Regions from separate parts of the Salininema proteolyticum genome, predicted to be linked through region 3. Evidence: predicted binding sites of a transcription regulator. Region 3 holds the regulator's gene; each other region holds the start of a gene.
The links. Region 3 encodes HrcA, which represses chaperone genes, less so after heat shock. Its sites were predicted from a motif close to CTTAGCACTCNCNNNNNGNGAGTGCTAAG; they were not measured.

Region 1 (5,298 bases), 220 kb from region 3:
AGTCGAGGAACCGCCGCACCTGGGTGTCGAAGGGGTCGTCGTTGTACTGCTCGTGGTTGCCGAACACGGAGATGACGCGGTCGGGGTGCGGGCGGGAGTCCAGAGCCGCGAAGTAGGCCTCGTACTGGGACTCGTAGCCGTTGGGGACGAGGTCGCCGTTGACGACCAGCGCGTCGGCGGTGCCGAGACCGCTCAGGTGGTCGAGGGTGGTGCGGAAGTCGGCCAGGTCGCCCTGCACGTCGGAGATGACGTCGAGGCGGGCGGCGGGCTCGGCGGAGGGGGCGGCGTGGGCTTTCCGGCCGGTCAGGGTCATGACGCCGGTCGTCGCGAGGGCGGCGCCGGTGACGGTGGTCAGGAAGCCGCGCCGGCTCACGGCCGAGCCGCCGGGGGACTTGTCGCGCATGGGATTCTCTCCTGTCTCGTGGGTCAAGACGGAGATTAGGCCGCGCTCCTTGCCGCGGGCTGTCCCGCAGGCGAACGGCGCACGAAATTCTCTGCGTCACATGAAGAACGCATGATGAATCCATGAGATGCGTACAAATGATCGCCTCGTCACCGACGGAGGACGCCGCCTACAAGTTCGTCGTCCGCCTCGACGAGGGCGAGACCGGCAGCGATGACGACTGCTTCTGCGGCCGGGAAATCTACCGCGCCTGACGCGGAACGGAAAGGGCCGGGGCCGCGAGGAGGATCCTCCTCGCGGCCCCGGCCCTCGCTCTGCGAGAGGGAAAGGCGCTAGTGCGCGTGGCCGTGGCCGTGCGCGTCCTCTTCCTCTTCCTCGGGCTTGTCGACGACCGTGACCTCGGTGGTCAGCAGCATGCCGACGATCGAGGCGGCGTTCAGCAGCGCGTTGCGCGTGACCTTCACCGGGTCGATGACGCCCTGGGCGACCAGGTCGCCGTACTCGCCGGTGGCGGCGTTGAAGCCCTCGCGGTCGCCGAGCTCGGCGACCTTGGCGGCCACGACGTCGCCCTTCTCGCCCGCGTTGAGGGCGATGCGGCGGACCGGCTCGAACAGGGCGTCGCGGACGATGTCCACGCCGAGCTTCTCGTCGGAGTCCTCGGCCTTGACGTCCTCGAGCGCCGGAAGGGCGTGCAGCAGGGCGGCTCCGCCGCCGGCGATGATGCCCTCCTCGGCCGCGGCCTTGGTCGCGTTGACCGCGTCCTCGATGCGGTGCTTGCGCTCCTTCTGCTCGACCTCGGTGGCGCCGCCGACCTTGATGACGGCCACGCCGCCGGCCAGCTTCGCCAGACGCTCCTCGAGCTTCTCGCGGTCCCACGAGGAGTCGGTCTGCTGGATCTGCACCTTGATCTGCTCGACGCGCGCGTCCACGGCGGCCTTCTCGCCGGCTCCGTCGACGATCGTCGTCTCGTCCTTGGTGATGGTGACGCGGCGGGCGGAGCCCAGCTGCGACAGCTCGACCTGCTTGAGGTCGAGGCCGACCTCGGAGGAGACGACCTCGGCGCCGGTGAGCGCGGCGATGTCGCCGAGCATGGCCTTGCGGCGGTCGCCGAAGGCCGGGGCCTTGACGGCGGCGACCTTGACGGTGCCGCGCAGGGCGTTCACCGAGAGGGTCGCCAGGGCCTGGCCCTCGACGTCCTCGGCGATGATGACCAGCGGCTTGGACTCGTTGACGACCTTCTCCAGGATCGGGAGGAGGTCCTCGATGACGGAGACCTTCGCGTTGGTGACGAGGATGTAGGGGTCCTCGTACTCGACCTTGCGGGACTCCTGGTCGGTGATGAAGTTCGGGGAGATGTACCCCTTGTCGAACTGCATGCCCTCGGTGACCTCGAGCTCGGTCTCCAGCGAGGAGCCGTCCTCGATCGAGATGACGCCCTCGGTGCCGACGGTGTCCATCGCGTTGGCGATCAGCTCGCCGATGGTGTCGTCCTGGGCGCTGATCGCGGCGGCCTGCTGGATGTGCTCGTGGCCGTTGATCTCGATGGCCTTGGACAGCAGCGCGTCGGAGACGGCGGTCGCGGCCTTGTCGATCCCGCGGCGGATGGCGATCGGGTTGCCCCCGGCGGTGACGGCCTTGACGCCGACGTGGGCCATGCTCTGAGCGAGGACGGTGGCGGTCGTGGTTCCGTCGCCGGCGACGTCGTTGGTCTTGGTGGCGACTTCCTTGACCAGCTGGGAGCCCAGGTTGGTCTCGGGGTTCTCCAGCTCGATCTCCTTGGCGATGGTCACGCCGTCGTTGGTGATCACCGGGGAACCGAAGCTCTTCTCGATGACGACGTTGCGGCCCTTGGGTCCAAGGGTGACCTTGACGGTGTCGGCGAGCTCGTCGACGCCCTGGAGAAGGTGCTTCCGCGCGTGGTCGGAGAATGAGAGTTCTTTGGCCATGTCTCTTTCCTTAGAAAAGCACTGACTTTAAAAAAGCACTGACGGGAAGAATGCACTGAGGGCCCTGCGGCGAGGCAAGGCCCTGGGTGCTTACTTCTCGACGATCGCGAGGACGTCGCGCGAGGAGAGGACGAGGTACTCCTCGTCGGCGTGCTTGATCTCGGTGCCGCCGTACTTGGAGTAGATGACCACGTCGCCGACGTTCACGTCGACGGGGATGCGGTTGCCCTTGTCGTCCACGTTGCCCGGGCCGACCGCCAGGACGGTGCCCTCCTGGGGCTTCTCCTTGGCGGAGTCGGGGATGACGATGCCCGAGGCGGTGGTGGTCTCGGCCTCGCTCGGCTGGACGACGATGCGGTCACCCAGCGGCTTGATGGCAGCCTTGCTCATGCGTTTCTCCAAACTTGAACTGGATTGCTAGCCGCCACGTTCACCGGCCTTGTCGTCGCGGTGCCAAGGCCGTAGTGGCTGGTGCGGAGGCGGCGTCACCGCCTCCATTAGCACTCTACCACCGAGAGTGCCAAGACCGTCCAGTCGGCTGGCAATCTCACGTCACGAGTGCTAATTATTGTATTGTTTCCACTGGTAGAGACGTTTTGCAAACGGGTGTGAGAAGGGGAATGCGGGTGTCGGACGAGACGTGGGAGAGGCTCGCGGACGACGCGGAGCTGCGAACGGCGGCGGCCTCCGCCTGGGCCGCCGAGGGGCACCGCGCCTCGACCGTCCTGCGGCGGCGCTGGGACGATCCGGCCCTGGTCGCGGCGGCCGTGGGGCTGGCGGAGCTGAGGGAAAGGGCCCGTTCGAAGTTCGGCGCCCGGGCCGAGGCGATGTACTTCACCCGAGCGGGCCTGGAGCAGGCGACGAGGTGGCCCGTCGCGCTGCGGCACGGCGAGCGCCTGGCCCGTTTCGCCGACGAGGCGACCGACCTGTGCGCGGGGCTGGGGACCGAGTCCCTGGCGCTGGCGAGCGCCGGGTTGCGGGTCCGCGCGGTGGAGCGGGACCCGCTGACGGCGTGGATGGCGCGGCGCAACGCCGAGGCCTGGGGCCTGGGCGACCGGATCGAGGTCGTGGAGGGCGACGCGCTAGAGGCCGAGGTGCGGGGGGCGGGGTTCGCCGATCCGGCCCGCCGCGACGGGGCCGGGCGGAAGTTCGATCCGGAGGCCTACCTTCCCCCGCTGTCGGCGGTGGCGGAGCGGTTCCGGGGCCGGCCGGCGGCCTTGAAGCTGGGTCCGGGCATCGACCGCGAGTGGGCCGACGCCCTGGGCGGCGAGGCGGAGTGGGTGTCGGTCGGCGGGGCGGTCGTGGAGGCTTGCCTGTGGTCGGGCGGGGCGGCCGAGTTCCGGCGCCGCGCCTCGCTCTGGGACGGTGAGTCCTGGCAGGAGATGGCGTCCGATGAGGTCCCGCCGGCGCCGTTCTCCGGGGAGGGCGGTGAGTTCCTGCTGGAGCCGGACGGCGCGGTGATCCGCTCCGAGCTGGTGGGGAGGCTGGCCGGCGAGCTCGGCGCCCATGTGGGGCACGAGTCGATCGCGTACCTCTACGCTCCGCGGCGGGTGGAGAGCCCCTGGGTGCAGCAGTGGCGGATCGTGGGCGAGCTGCCGTTCAAGGCCAAGGCCCTGGCCAAGGAGCTGCGGCGGAGGGACGTCGGCCGTTTGACGATCAAGCAGCGCGGGACCGGCGTCGATCCGCAGGCGCTGCGCCGGCAGTTGAAGTTGAAGGGCGGCGGGGAGGCCGTCGTCGTGCTCACGCGGGTGGGCGAGCGCCACGTGGCCTGGGAGGTCGAGGAGGTGTGAGCCTCGTCGACGGCCCGGGAGCATGGGTGTGCGGCACCGGAGTCCGCCGTGTTCGCCGCCCGGGCGGCGCGGCCGGGCGGTTCGCCGCGGAGGCGGATACCGAGTTCACCCGTGCAACCAAAACGAGTCGCCGATTGTTCAGTAGATAAGACGCGACCCGTCGGGCGGGGGGCAGTGCCCAGAGTCCCCCCGGATTACCACCGGGGGTCGCGGTCCGCTCAACCCCGAAAAGTGGAGAACACTGAAAATGGCCACCCCAATTGCCGCCGCGCTTTCGCCGCGCGCCACAATAGTGGGACCGACGCAACAGACGTTGGCAGTCGCGTCCCCTATCGACCGTGGAGTGTCCGTGCGCACCGAATCCGACTTCATTGACCTTTATGAGGCTCACTATTCGGATCTCGCCGCCCAGGTCGCCGCTTATCTCGGGGACGCCGTGGAAGCCCAGGACATGGTCCAGGAGGCCTTCCTCCGCGCGTGGCAGCGCTGGGAGAAGATCGGCGGTTACGAGCAGCCGCTGGCCTGGGTCCGCCGGGTGGCGTGGAATCTGGCCACGAACCGGCACCGGCGCCTCCAGGTGGCCCGCAAGTTCCTTCTCAAGCAGCGCGAGCCCGAGGGCGTTCCCGCCGCGAACCCCGACCACATCGCATTGCGCGACGCGCTCCAGAAGGTCGGCGCCCGCCAGCGCAAGGCGCTCGTCATGCACTATATGGCCGACATGCGGGTCGCGCAGATCGCCGAGGCGTGCGGGGTGCGGGTCGGGACGGTCAAGTCCTGGCTGCACCGCGGGCGGAAGGAGCTGGCCGAGATCCTCGGCGACGACAGGGAGTCACTGCGCCGCACCGGGGCTCCTCCGGACGACACGCACGTGCTGGCCAAGCCGGTGGACGTCGGCGACGAGCGGGGCTCCTCGCCGGACGCCGGGGCCTCGGCACGGGGGGCCGCCTCCGGGGCGCCCGACCGGGGCGAGTATTCCGCCGGGGGGCCGTCGGCCCGGGCGGGCGAATCAAAGGACCAGGGTGCGGCCGATGCCGCCAGGACACAGAGGGGAGGTAGCCGACGATGACGCAGAACGGTGACGACATCGAGAACGACGAGTTCGGCGACGAGCTGCGCCGCGCGTTCCACGCCATGCAGGCGTCCGTTTCCTCGGAGGTCG
Region 2 (5,298 bases), 4.1 Mb from region 3:
AGGACGCCGCCGAAGACGAGGTTCATGCCCAGCAGGCTGGGGACGCTCATGGATCCGAGGGAGACGGCCGCCCCGTCGTAGTCGGTGTTGCGCAGGAAGAAGAGCACGGTCAGCGAGATGGCGATAGGGAGGACGTAGCCGAGGAGGTCGGAGGGCGTGGTCAGGGAGACCCGCAGCGCGATCTTGGCCCGGCGCATTCCGGCGCGGTAGGAGTTGACGGCGGTGTTCATCGGGTGACCTCCTGGAATGCGGTGACGGCCTCGTCGGCCCGGCCGGCCTCGAAGGCCTCGACTAGGGAGACGTAGGCGTCCTCGAGCGTCGCCCGGCTGACCTCCAGGTCGCGGACGTCGGCGTGCTCGTCGGCCAGCAGCTTGCGGACGAAGGCGGTGGCGTCGTCGCTGGAGTGGACCTGGAGCACTCCGTTCTCCCGCCAGCGGATCTCGGAGGTGTCGGAGACGGAGCGGGCCAGCGCGTCGGGGCTGTCGTCGGCGATGAGGTTGCCGCCGGCGAGGATGAGGATGCGGTCGGCGAGCTTGGCGGCCTCGTCGAGGTCGTGCGTGGTGAGGAGGACGGTGGTGCCCTCCATGTCGGCGATGCGGTGGACGAGGTCGTGGAAGTCGCGTTTGGCGCGCGGGTCGAATCCGGTGGTGGGCTCGTCGAGGAAGAGCAGGGCGGGGCGGCCGACGACGCCGGCGGCGACGTCGAGGCGGCGGCGCTGTCCTCCGGAGAGGCGTCCGACGCGCTGGCCGGCGTGCTCGGTGAGGCCGACGATGTCGAGCAGTTCGTCGAGGTCCCAGGGTTGGGTGAAGGGGCGGTAGAAGTCGGAGAACCACGAGAGGGTCTCGCGGACTTTCCATTTGCCGTGGTCGTTCCAGTTCTGGAGGACCATGCCGATGCGCGCGCGCCAGGCGTCGCCGCCTTTGAGCGGGTCGGTGCCGAGGACTTCGGCCTTTCCGGCCGAGGGTTGGCGGAAGCCCTCGAGGATCTCGACGGTGGTGGTCTTGCCGGCTCCGTTGGGTCCGAGGAGGGCGGTCACTCCGCCGGGGGCGATGTCGAACGCGAGGCCGTCGAGGACGGTCTTGTCCCCGTACTGCATCCGCAGGTCCCGGACGGAGATGACCGGGGATTCCCCTGTTCGGTCAGTGCTCATGCTATTGCCTTTGGTCGGTGTTCGTCTATTGATAGTAGGAATGCTACATCTCGTTGTACGGTACCGGCAAGCGGCGTCCCGGCCTCAGGAGACGGAAAACCGCCGGGCGGCTCCCGAAAGGGGAGCCGCCCGGCGGTCTGTCGGTGGGCTGGGAGCTTCTGCTTAGAAGCCCATGCCGCCGCCCATGCCGCCCATGTCGGGGGCCGCGGGGGCCTCCTTCTCCGGGAGGTCGGCGACGACTGCCTCGGTGGTGAGGAACAGTCCGGCGATGGAGGCCGCGTTCTGCAGAGCGGAACGGGTCACCTTGGCCGGGTCCGGGATGCCGGCGTCCAGCATGTTCACGTACTCGCCGGTGGCCGCGTTGAGGCCCTCGCCCGGGGTCAGGTTCTTGACCTTCTCCACGACGACGCCGCCCTCGAGGCCGGCGTTCTCGGCGATGGCGCGCAGCGGGGCGCCCAGGGAGCGCTGGACGATCTCCACACCGGTCGCCTCGTCGACGTCGGCGGTGTCGATCTTGTCGAAGGCCTTGGCGCCGGCCTGGACCAGCGCGGTGCCGCCGCCGGGGAGGATGCCCTCTTCGACGGCCGCCTTGGCGTTGCGCACGGCGTCCTCGATGCGGTGCTTGCGCTCCTTCAGCTCGACCTCGGTGGCCGCGCCGACCTTGATGACGGCGACGCCGCCGGCCAGGCGCGCCAGGCGCTCCTGCAGCTTCTCGCGGTCGTAGTCGGAGTCGGAGTTCTCGATCTCGGCGCGGATCTGGCCCACGCGTCCGTCGATCTGCTCCTGCTCGCCGCCGCCGTCGACGATGGTGGTGTCGTCCTTGGTGATGACGATCTTGCGGGCGGTTCCCAGCATGGACAGGTCGACGCTGTCGAGCTTGAGGCCGATCTCCTCGGAGATGACCTGGCCGCCGGTCAGCACGGCGATGTCGCCGAGCATGGCCTTGCGGCGGTCGCCGAAGCCCGGGGCCTTGACGGCGACGGACTTGAAGATTCCGCGGATCTTGTTGACGACCAGCGTGGCCAGGGCCTCGCCGTCGACGTCCTCGGAGATGATCAGCAGCGGCTTGCCGGTCTGGGTGACCTTCTCCAGGGTCGGCAGCATGTCCTTGACGGAGCTGATCTTCTGGTTGACGATCAGGATGTACGGGTCCTCGAGGACGGCCTCCATGCGGTCCTGGTCGGTCACGAAGTAACCGGACAGGTAGCCCTTGTCGAAGCGCATGCCCTCGGTGAGCTCCAGGTCGAGGCCGAAGGTGTTCGACTCCTCGACGGTGATGACGCCTTCCTTGCCGACCTTCTCCATGGCCTCGGCGATGATGGCGCCGACGGTGGTGTCACCGGCGGAGATGGAGGCGGTGTTGGCGATCTGCTCTTCGGTCTCCACCTCGGTGGACAGGCCGTGGAGCTGCTCGACGACGGAGGCGACGGCCTTCTCGATGCCCTTCTTGATGGCGATCGGGTTGGCGCCGGCGGCGACGGCGCGGAGGCCTTCCTTCACCAGCGACTGGGCCAGGACCGTGGCGGTGGTGGTGCCGTCTCCGGCGACCTCGTCGGTCTTCTGGGCGACCTCTTTGACGAGCTCGGCGCCGATCTTCTCGAAGGGCTCGTCCAGCTCGATGTCCTTGGCGACGGACACGCCGTCGTTGGTGATGGTGGGGGCGCCCCACTTCTTGTCGAGGACGACGTTGCGGCCCTTGGGTCCGAGAGTGACCTTGACGGCCTCAGCGAGGGTGTTCATACCCTTCTCCAGGCCGCGGCGAGCCTCTTCGTCGAATGCGATCTGCTTGGCCATGTGCGATGGCTTCCTTTCGGATCTGTACTGTTCGTTAGTTCGACGGTGAGGCGGCAGCCCGCGACGACCAGGGCCCGAAGCCCACGGCCACCTCATCGCGCACGATCACGTTTTGGCACTCTCCAGTCGAGAGTGCCAATCCAGGTATAGCACTCTCGCGTCGAGAGTGCCAAACTGGGGCCCGTTTTTCCTGTTCGCCGCCTCTTACGCCACTGTCTCGGCGGCTTCGGCCGAGAGAGACGCGGCCGACACCGGCTCACGCTTGCCGCGCGCCGAGGCGTATGTCGTGAGGACCGCCGCGAGCATCCACATGGTCGGGATGAGCGAGACCACCGCGTAGAGGGCGCTGAGCACCACGATGAGGACGTTGGCGACGGCCACGGGAGCGAAGGAGAGGAACAGCTCCGAGAGGAAGCCGGTGAAGATGCCCAGGACGCACGTGATGACGAGGTAGACGAGCACGGCGATGACCAGCCGCCCGAGCGCCGGGCCGAAGTCGCCGAAGGTGAGCCGGAACGACTCGCCGAAGGGGTTGGCGCGCTTCTGGAACGTCGCCACGGGGATCATCAGCGCAAGCCCGAAGGAGACGAGCAGTCCCGGGATCACCAGCAGGACGAAGCCGACGGTGACGCAGACGCTGCCGAGGATCATCCACAGCCAGAGCTTCCAGCACTTGCGGAAGGCGCCCCGGAGCGCCTCGGAGGTCGTGGTGAAGCCTCCGGCCGCCTCGGCGGCCGCGGTGCGGTGGGCGGCCATGGCGGACCCCGCGAAGAGGAACAGCGTCACCAGCCCCAACAGCCCCAGTCCGGAGGCCGATCCGGGGTCGACCTCGGGGGCGTTCCCGCTCATGGCGTCGCCGAAGTCGTAGGTCGAGCGCCGGTCGATGCTGAACGTCGAGATGAGGTTGAGGATGAACGCCGGTATCGCCACCCCGATGAGGAGGATGATGCCCATCGAGCGCCAGGAGCGCCCCAGGACGCCGAGGGTGGCGTCCCACCAGCGGGAGAAGGTGTCGGTGACCAGCGGGTCGGACCGCGACTCGAACCTCTGCGGGTCGTCGTCGCTCCAATACGGATTGTCGCTCATGGTCCGATCCTATGGAAGAACCCGGCCCGCCGCCCCTCGTCCGGGCAGATTCGACACGTGATCCCGCTCGGCGGGAACGGATCCGTGCGCTCCTCGCGTCTATTCACAACCCTGAACTTCTGTGTTACCGTGAGTCCACGGACATAGTAGCCGCCTGCTCACCGCGAGCGGCTCCCCCTATGCGGTGACACAGCACGGCGAACCCGCAGAACCCTGGAACGCAGGCACCCCAGACTAGGAGCTCACGGGCCGATGACCCAGTTGAACGTTCCGCTGGACGTTTCTCTCTCGCAGGGCAACGGCAGCTCACCGCGCGCGGCGCGGTCGCGGTTCTCCACGTCGCGCCTCTCCGAGCTCCCCCGGCAGCAGCAGACGCCCTTCCCCGCCGCCCTCGTGCCGTGGAAGTCCGCCGTCCAGAACAGCGCCGACGCCTGCCTCCTCATCGACTCCGAGGCCCGCGTCCGGGCGCTGTCGCCCGCCTCGCGGTCCCTGCTGGGGCTGCCGCGGGACATCGAGGCCGTCATGCCGAGGTTCCTCGACGCCGGCCTGCACTTCGTCGACTTCTCCTCCGCCGGACAGCGGTTGGCCCCCGCCGAGCTCGCCCGCCTCCCCGTGCTCCGCGCCCTCGAGTCGGGCACCCTGGAACGCGGACTGGCGCGGGTGGTCATCGACAAGGTGCACCGCACCCTCGACATGGTCGCCGCCCCTCTGCACCGCCCCGAGGAGCCCGAGCCCTCCGGGGCGATGGTCTTCTTCCAGGACATCGACCGCTGAGGCCCGCCCCTCAGCCCAGGCTGTAGACCGCGGCCCCTCCGACCCGCTCCACGTCGACCCCGAGCGGTGGAGCGTCCACGTCGATGGACGCCCACTCCGTCCCCGGCAGCCAGGAGGGGACGACGAGGACCGTGGACACGCCCAGGCTCCGCAGCTCCTCCACCGACTCCGCCTCGGGGAAGCCCAGCGAGGCCGTCTTGACCGCCGAGTACTCGGACGGCGTGAACGCGGTGATCCCGTTGGCCGTCTCGGGGAACCCGTCCAGGCTCCAGAACTGCACCACCCCGTCGTGCCCTCCCGCGGGCAGCACCAGCACCGGCCCCTCCAGCTCGGAGAACGCCACCGGCGAGACCGGGGGCGAGTGGACCTCCAGCACCGGGGCCGACTCGACGGCGATCAGCGCCAGCGGCAGGAACAGCAGCGCGTGGACCCGCCGGGGCGCCTTGGCCGCCGACCGCGTGTCCACGCGGTTGTCATGGGCCAGCCGGTCGGCC
Region 3 (5,298 bases):
ACGGTGTACTCCAGCCGCCCTTTGGCGACTGCGGTGACGGTCGACGAGAGCACCGTTCCGCGCCCGTCGGTCAGGCTCAACCGCTCCCCCGCCTTCAGCCGCTGGACGTCGGCGGCGTGGTGCCCCTCGGGGCCCTCCAGGACGCCGGAGTCTCCGGCGGGCAGGTCGTCGAGCAGGAAGTAAGGCTCAGTCACAGCGGAATCCTATCGGAGCAGAGGCGTGCCCGCCCTGCGGGTCGCAGAGGCGGGCAGCGGAGTCTCGGTGCGGCGCGGGCGTCAGCCGTGCCCGTGGAAGGCGTCGCGCATCTTGGCGAAGAAGCCGGACCCGGACTTGACTTCCTTGATCTCCTCGTTGCGGATGTCGGCGAGCTTGCGCAGGATCTCCTCCTGCTCCGCGTCGAGCTTGGTGGGCGTGCGGACGTCCAGCTCCACGTAGAGGTCGCCGCGCTGGCCGTTGCCGCGCAGCCGGGGGAGGCCCTTGCCGCGGATCTTCTTGACGGTGTCGGGCTGCGTTCCGGGGGCGACGTCCACCTCGACCTCGTCGTCCAGGGTGTGGATGTTGAGCTTGGTGCCGAGCGCCGCCTGGGTCATGGGGACGCGCACGCGGCAGTGGAGGTCGGCTCCGTCGCGGGTGAAGACCTCGTGGGGCTTCTCGTGGACTTCGACGTAGAGGTCGCCGGCGGGGCCGCCGCCGGGGCCGATCTCCCCCTCGCCGGAGAGGCGGATGCGCATGCCGTCCTCGATGCCGGAGGGGATCTTGACGGTGATCTTGCGGCGCGAGCGCACGCGGCCCTCGCCGCCGCACTTGGAGCAGGGGTCGGAGATGACCGAGCCGTAGCCGTTGCAGGCCGAGCAGGGGCGGACGGAGCGCATCTGGCCGATGATGGTGTTCTGGACGACCTGGACCTGTCCGGCCCCGGCGCAGGTGGTGCAGCTCTTGGTCTCGCCCGACTCGCTGCCCTGGCCCTCGCAGTGGTCGCAGAGGACGGCGGTCTCGACGGTGATGGTCGACTCGGTGCCGAAGGCCATCTCGTCCAGCGAGAGGTCCAGGCGGATGAGCGCGTCGTTGCCCGGGCGCACGCGGGAGCGGGGGCCGCGTCCGCCGCCGGAGAAGCCGCCCATGGAGCCGCCGAAGAAGGCGTCGACGATGTCCTCGAAGTTCATGAACCCGCCGGCGCCGGCCGGTCCTCCGGCGGAGCGGTCGTAGGGGTCGCCTCCGGCGTCCACGACGGCGCGCTTCTCGGGGTCCATGAGGACCTCGAAGGCCACGTTGATCTCCTGGAGGCGCTCTTCGGCGTCGGGCTCCTCGGAGACGTCGGGGTGGTACTGGCGGGCCAGTTTCCGGTAGGCCTTCTTCAGCTCGGCGTCCGAGGCGCCCTTCTCGACGCCGAGGATGCCGTAGTAGTCTTTCGCCACAGTAGTTCTCGCTAAGTGTCAGGTGTTAACGGTTGCGTTCCAAAATCTCGGAGACGTACCGGGCCACGGCGCGCACGGCGGCCATGGTGGCTGGGTAGTCCATTCGCGTGGGTCCGACGACCCCCATGTGCCCGACCACGGACCCGGGTCCGTATCCGGTGGCCACGACGGTGGTGTTCCGGAAGCTCTCGACGTCGTTCTCGTCGCCGATCCGGACGGTCAGGTTGGAGTTGCTGCCGGCCCCGAGCAGTCGCATGAGGACGACCTCCTCCTCCAAGGCTTCCAAAAGGGGTGTGACGCCCATGAGGGGGGTGTTGGAGCGAGTGAGGTTCGCTGCCCCGGCGACGGCGATCCGCTCCTCGGAGGAGTCGATGAAGGCGTCGAGGAGGACGCGGCCGAGCGCTGCCGCGATGTCGCGGAGCTCGGGCCGGGCCTCGGCGGGCATGTTGGAGAGTATCTCCGGGGCCTCGACGATGGGCTGCGAGATGAGCTTCTCGTTTATGAGGGTGCGCAGCTCGTTGGTGTGATCCTCGTCGATCTCCTCGGCGAGTTCGATGTGGCGCTGCTCGACGCGTCCGGTGTCGGTGATGACGACGAGGAGGAGCCGCTGGGGCGCGAGGCGGAGCAGCTCGATGTGGCGGACGGTGGAGCGGTTGAGGCTGGGGTACTGGACGACGGCCACCTGGTGGGTCAGCTGGGAGAGCAGCCGCACGGTGCGGGTGACGACGTCGTCGAGGTCGCCGGCGTCGGAGAGGTAGCGGTTGACGGCGCGGCGTTCGGCGCTGGAGAGCGGCTGGATGCGTTCGAGGCGGTCCACGAAGAGCCGGTAACCCTGGTCGGTGGGGATGCGTCCGGCCGAGGTGTGGGGCTGGTGGATGTAGCCGGCCTCTTCGAGCCAGGCCATGTCGTTGCGGACGGTGGCCGCGGAGACCCCCAGTTCGTGGTTGACCGTGAGTGCCTTGGACCCCACCGGCTCCTGCGTCGCCACATAGTCCTCGACGATGGCGCGCAGGACTTGGAGTTTGCGGTCGTCCATCGACCCTCACGTCCTCTCTGGTCGGCTGCTGCTCCACCCAAGTCTGGCACTCTTAGGGCGAGAGTGCCAAATCTTCTCGGCATGCCTTCGTGAAGAACGAGGTCAGGGCAGGAGGAGGCTGCCGTCCGGCGCGGCGGTGACGGCGTCGGGACCAAAGTCGGACGCCAGTTCGTTGATCGCGTCGAGGCCGCGGTGCTCCTCGTCGGGGACGGGGTAGCCGCGCTCGTCCATGAGGGTGGACGCGAACCCGGCCGACTTCACGGTGCCGTCCTTGGCGAGGGTGACGCTGAGGACGCCGCCGACTCCGAGCCAGCCGGAGTTGTCGAGGATGCCCTGGCCGCCGCCGAAGTTGCCGAGGGAATGGGCGACGAGCTTGCCGTTGTACACCTCCATGCCGCGCATGACGTGCGGCCCGTGGCCGATGTAGAGGTCGGCTCCAGCGTCGATGCAGGCGCGCGAGAGGGCGATCGGGTCGCCGCGGCGCTCGCCGGCGAAGGTCTCCATGCCGGCGGTGACGTGGCGCGCGTCGACGCCCTCGGCGCCGATGTGGGCGGAGGCGACGACGAGGTCGGCGCTGGACTTGGCCTCGGCGACGAGCGCCGCGCAGGCGGCGGGGTCGCGGAGGTCGGTGAACATGGCGTAGCCGGCGAAGCCCACGAAGGCGACGGTGATCCCGTTGGCCTCGACCGTGGTGATGGTGTCCTTGTGCCCGGCGAGGTGCATGCCGAGCCCCTCGACGGCCTCGCGCGTCTCGGCGGCGCCGTCGGGGCCGGCGTCCCAGGCGTGGTTGTTGGCGTGGTTGAGGACTTCGAAGCCGGCGTCGGCGTACAGCGACGCGTACTCGGAGGGGAGGGTGAAGTAGACGCAGCCGGACTCGCACTTGCTCCACTCGTCGGTGGAGAGCGCGCCCTCCAGGTTCGCCACGTCGATGTCCCCGTTGAACAGGTGCTTGACGTCGGCGAAGAAGTCGTCGTCGGGCGGCATCCGGTCGGGGTGCTTGCCGGGGAAGGCGTCGCCGACGTAGGTGATGGTGACGGTCTCCGCCTGGGGCTCGGGCGAGCTCTCCTCCGGCCGGGGCGGGGCGGTGTCGTCGGCGCCGGAGCCGCCCTCGTCCTCGTCGTTTCCGCAGGCGCTCAGCACGAGGCCGGCGCCGGCGGCGGTCAGCACGCTTCGGCGGGCCAGCCGGGAAGCGGGGGAAGTTCTCATAGGTCTCCCAAGGAGATTGGTCAACCGGTGAGGTCGCGCACCACCCTGTCGGCCAGGAGTCTTCCTCGGAGGGTCAGCCGGAGGCGGTCGTCGTCGACGACGACCAGTCCCTCATCGCTGAGGCGGTCGATCACCGGACGGGTATCCGAACCCGGCAAATCTAGCGGAAGTCCGGTCGAGAGCCTAGTCCTGAGAAGGATCGTTTCCAAATGTTTATCGCCTTGCGTCAATTCCTCACCGTCTGCGACCGGAAGTGAGCTTTCGGGTGTGAGGCACTCCCCGTAGCGGGCGGGGTGCTTGACGTTCCACCAACGCAGACCTGGCAGATGTGAGTGTGCTCCCGGTCCGGCGCCCCACCAGTGGCCCCCGTCCCAGTAGAGGACGTTGTGGCGGCAGCGGGCGTCCTCGGAGCGGGCCCAGTTGGACACCTCGTACCAGGAGAAGCCGGCGCCGGTGAGGATCTCCTCGGCGGCGAGGTAGCGGTCGGCGGCCACGTCGTCGCTGGGCTGCGGGACCTCCCCGGAGCGGACGCGGCGGGCGAGCGCGGTTCCCTCCTCGACGATGAGGGAGTAGGCGGAGAGGTGGTCGATGTCGGTGGCGACGGCCTGGCGGAGGGTCTCGGCGAAGTCCTCGGCCCGCTCCCCCGGCGTCCCGTAGATGAGGTCGAGGCTGACGTGTTCGAAGCCGGCGTCGCGGGCCTCGCCGACGACGTCGAGGGCGCGTCCGGGGGTGTGGTTGCGCTCGAGGACCCGCAGGACGTGGCCGGCGGCCGACTGCATGCCGATCGACAGGCGCGTGAAGCCGCCGTCGCGCAGCTCCCTGAGGTAGGCGGGGTCGACCGACTCGGGGTTGGCCTCGGTGGTGACCTCGGCGTCCGGCTCCAGGCCGAAGGCGTCGTCCAGCTCCCCCACGATCGCGACGAGGTCGGCGGCGTCGAGGAGGGTGGGGGTGCCGCCGCCGAAGAAGACGGTGTCGATCCGCGGGGGCCGGCCGAACAGGGCGGCGGCGCGGCGGATCTCCTCTCGCACGTACTCCGCGTAGTTCTCGCGCGAGACCTTGACCTCGCGGCCCAGTTCGGAGGCGGTGTAGGTGTTGAAGTCGCAGTAGCCGCACCGCGAAGCGCAGAAGGGGACGTGGACGTAGAACCCGAAACCGGACCCTCCCTTCTCGTAAGAGGAGGCCGTTCGAGCGATAACTGGGGTGAACGGCGGAGCCGTTCCGAGCACCTGGGACACGCCCACTACAGTATCCCTATGCAAAGCAATGACGCTCTCATCATCAGCAAGGCCACAACGGGTGTCACCACCGTGACCCTGAACCGGCCCTCCAGCCGCAATGCGCTCTCCCGCGCGCTGATCGGCGAGCTCGCCAAGGCCTTCACGGAGCTCTCCAGCGACGACGGAACCCGCGTCGTCGTCCTGGACCACGCCGGCCCGGTCTTCTGCGCCGGAGCCGACCTGAAAGAGAGCGCCGCCGCGCGCGACCTGGGCGACCTGCCCGCCGCCGCACTGCCGTCGCTGTTCCTCGCCATGGACGAGTGCCCCAAGCCCATCGTCGTCGTCGCCCGCGGAGGCGTGCGCGGCGGAGGCATGGGACTGCTCGCCGCCGCCGACCTCGCCGTCGTCGCCGAGGACGCCAAAC

Region 1: the regulator HrcA is predicted to act here: its motif matches at 2,846-2,874, upstream of groES (co-chaperone GroES).
Region 2: the regulator HrcA is predicted to act here: its motif matches at 3,090-3,118, upstream of groL (chaperonin GroEL).

The regions. Positions count from the first base shown of each region.
Region 1 is NZ_JBHUNX010000001.1:314,813-320,110, reverse strand. It holds gene ACFTE1_RS01430 (DUF4073 domain-containing protein) at 1-403, opposite strand, end outside; gene ACFTE1_RS01425 (hypothetical protein) at 526-657, shown strand; gene groL (chaperonin GroEL) at 736-2,349, opposite strand; gene groES (co-chaperone GroES) at 2,440-2,739, opposite strand; gene ACFTE1_RS01410 (THUMP-like domain-containing protein) at 2,970-4,139, shown strand; gene ACFTE1_RS01405 (RNA polymerase sigma factor) at 4,489-5,205, shown strand; gene ACFTE1_RS01400 (hypothetical protein) at 5,202-5,298, shown strand, end outside.
Region 2 is NZ_JBHUNX010000001.1:4,608,452-4,613,749, forward strand. It holds gene ACFTE1_RS21475 (ABC transporter permease) at 1-230, opposite strand, end outside; gene ACFTE1_RS21480 (ABC transporter ATP-binding protein) at 227-1,150, opposite strand; gene groL (chaperonin GroEL) at 1,313-2,944, opposite strand; gene ACFTE1_RS21490 (hypothetical protein) at 3,149-4,030, opposite strand; gene ACFTE1_RS21495 (hypothetical protein) at 4,283-4,804, shown strand; gene ACFTE1_RS21500 (hypothetical protein) at 4,815-5,298, opposite strand, start outside.
Region 3 is NZ_JBHUNX010000001.1:534,016-539,313, reverse strand. It holds gene ACFTE1_RS02440 (16S rRNA (uracil(1498)-N(3))-methyltransferase) at 1-194, opposite strand, end outside; gene dnaJ (molecular chaperone DnaJ) at 276-1,415, opposite strand; gene hrcA (heat-inducible transcriptional repressor HrcA) at 1,441-2,451, opposite strand; gene ACFTE1_RS02425 (CapA family protein) at 2,554-3,657, opposite strand; gene hemW (radical SAM family heme chaperone HemW) at 3,678-4,850, opposite strand; gene ACFTE1_RS02415 (enoyl-CoA hydratase/isomerase family protein) at 4,911-5,298, shown strand, end outside.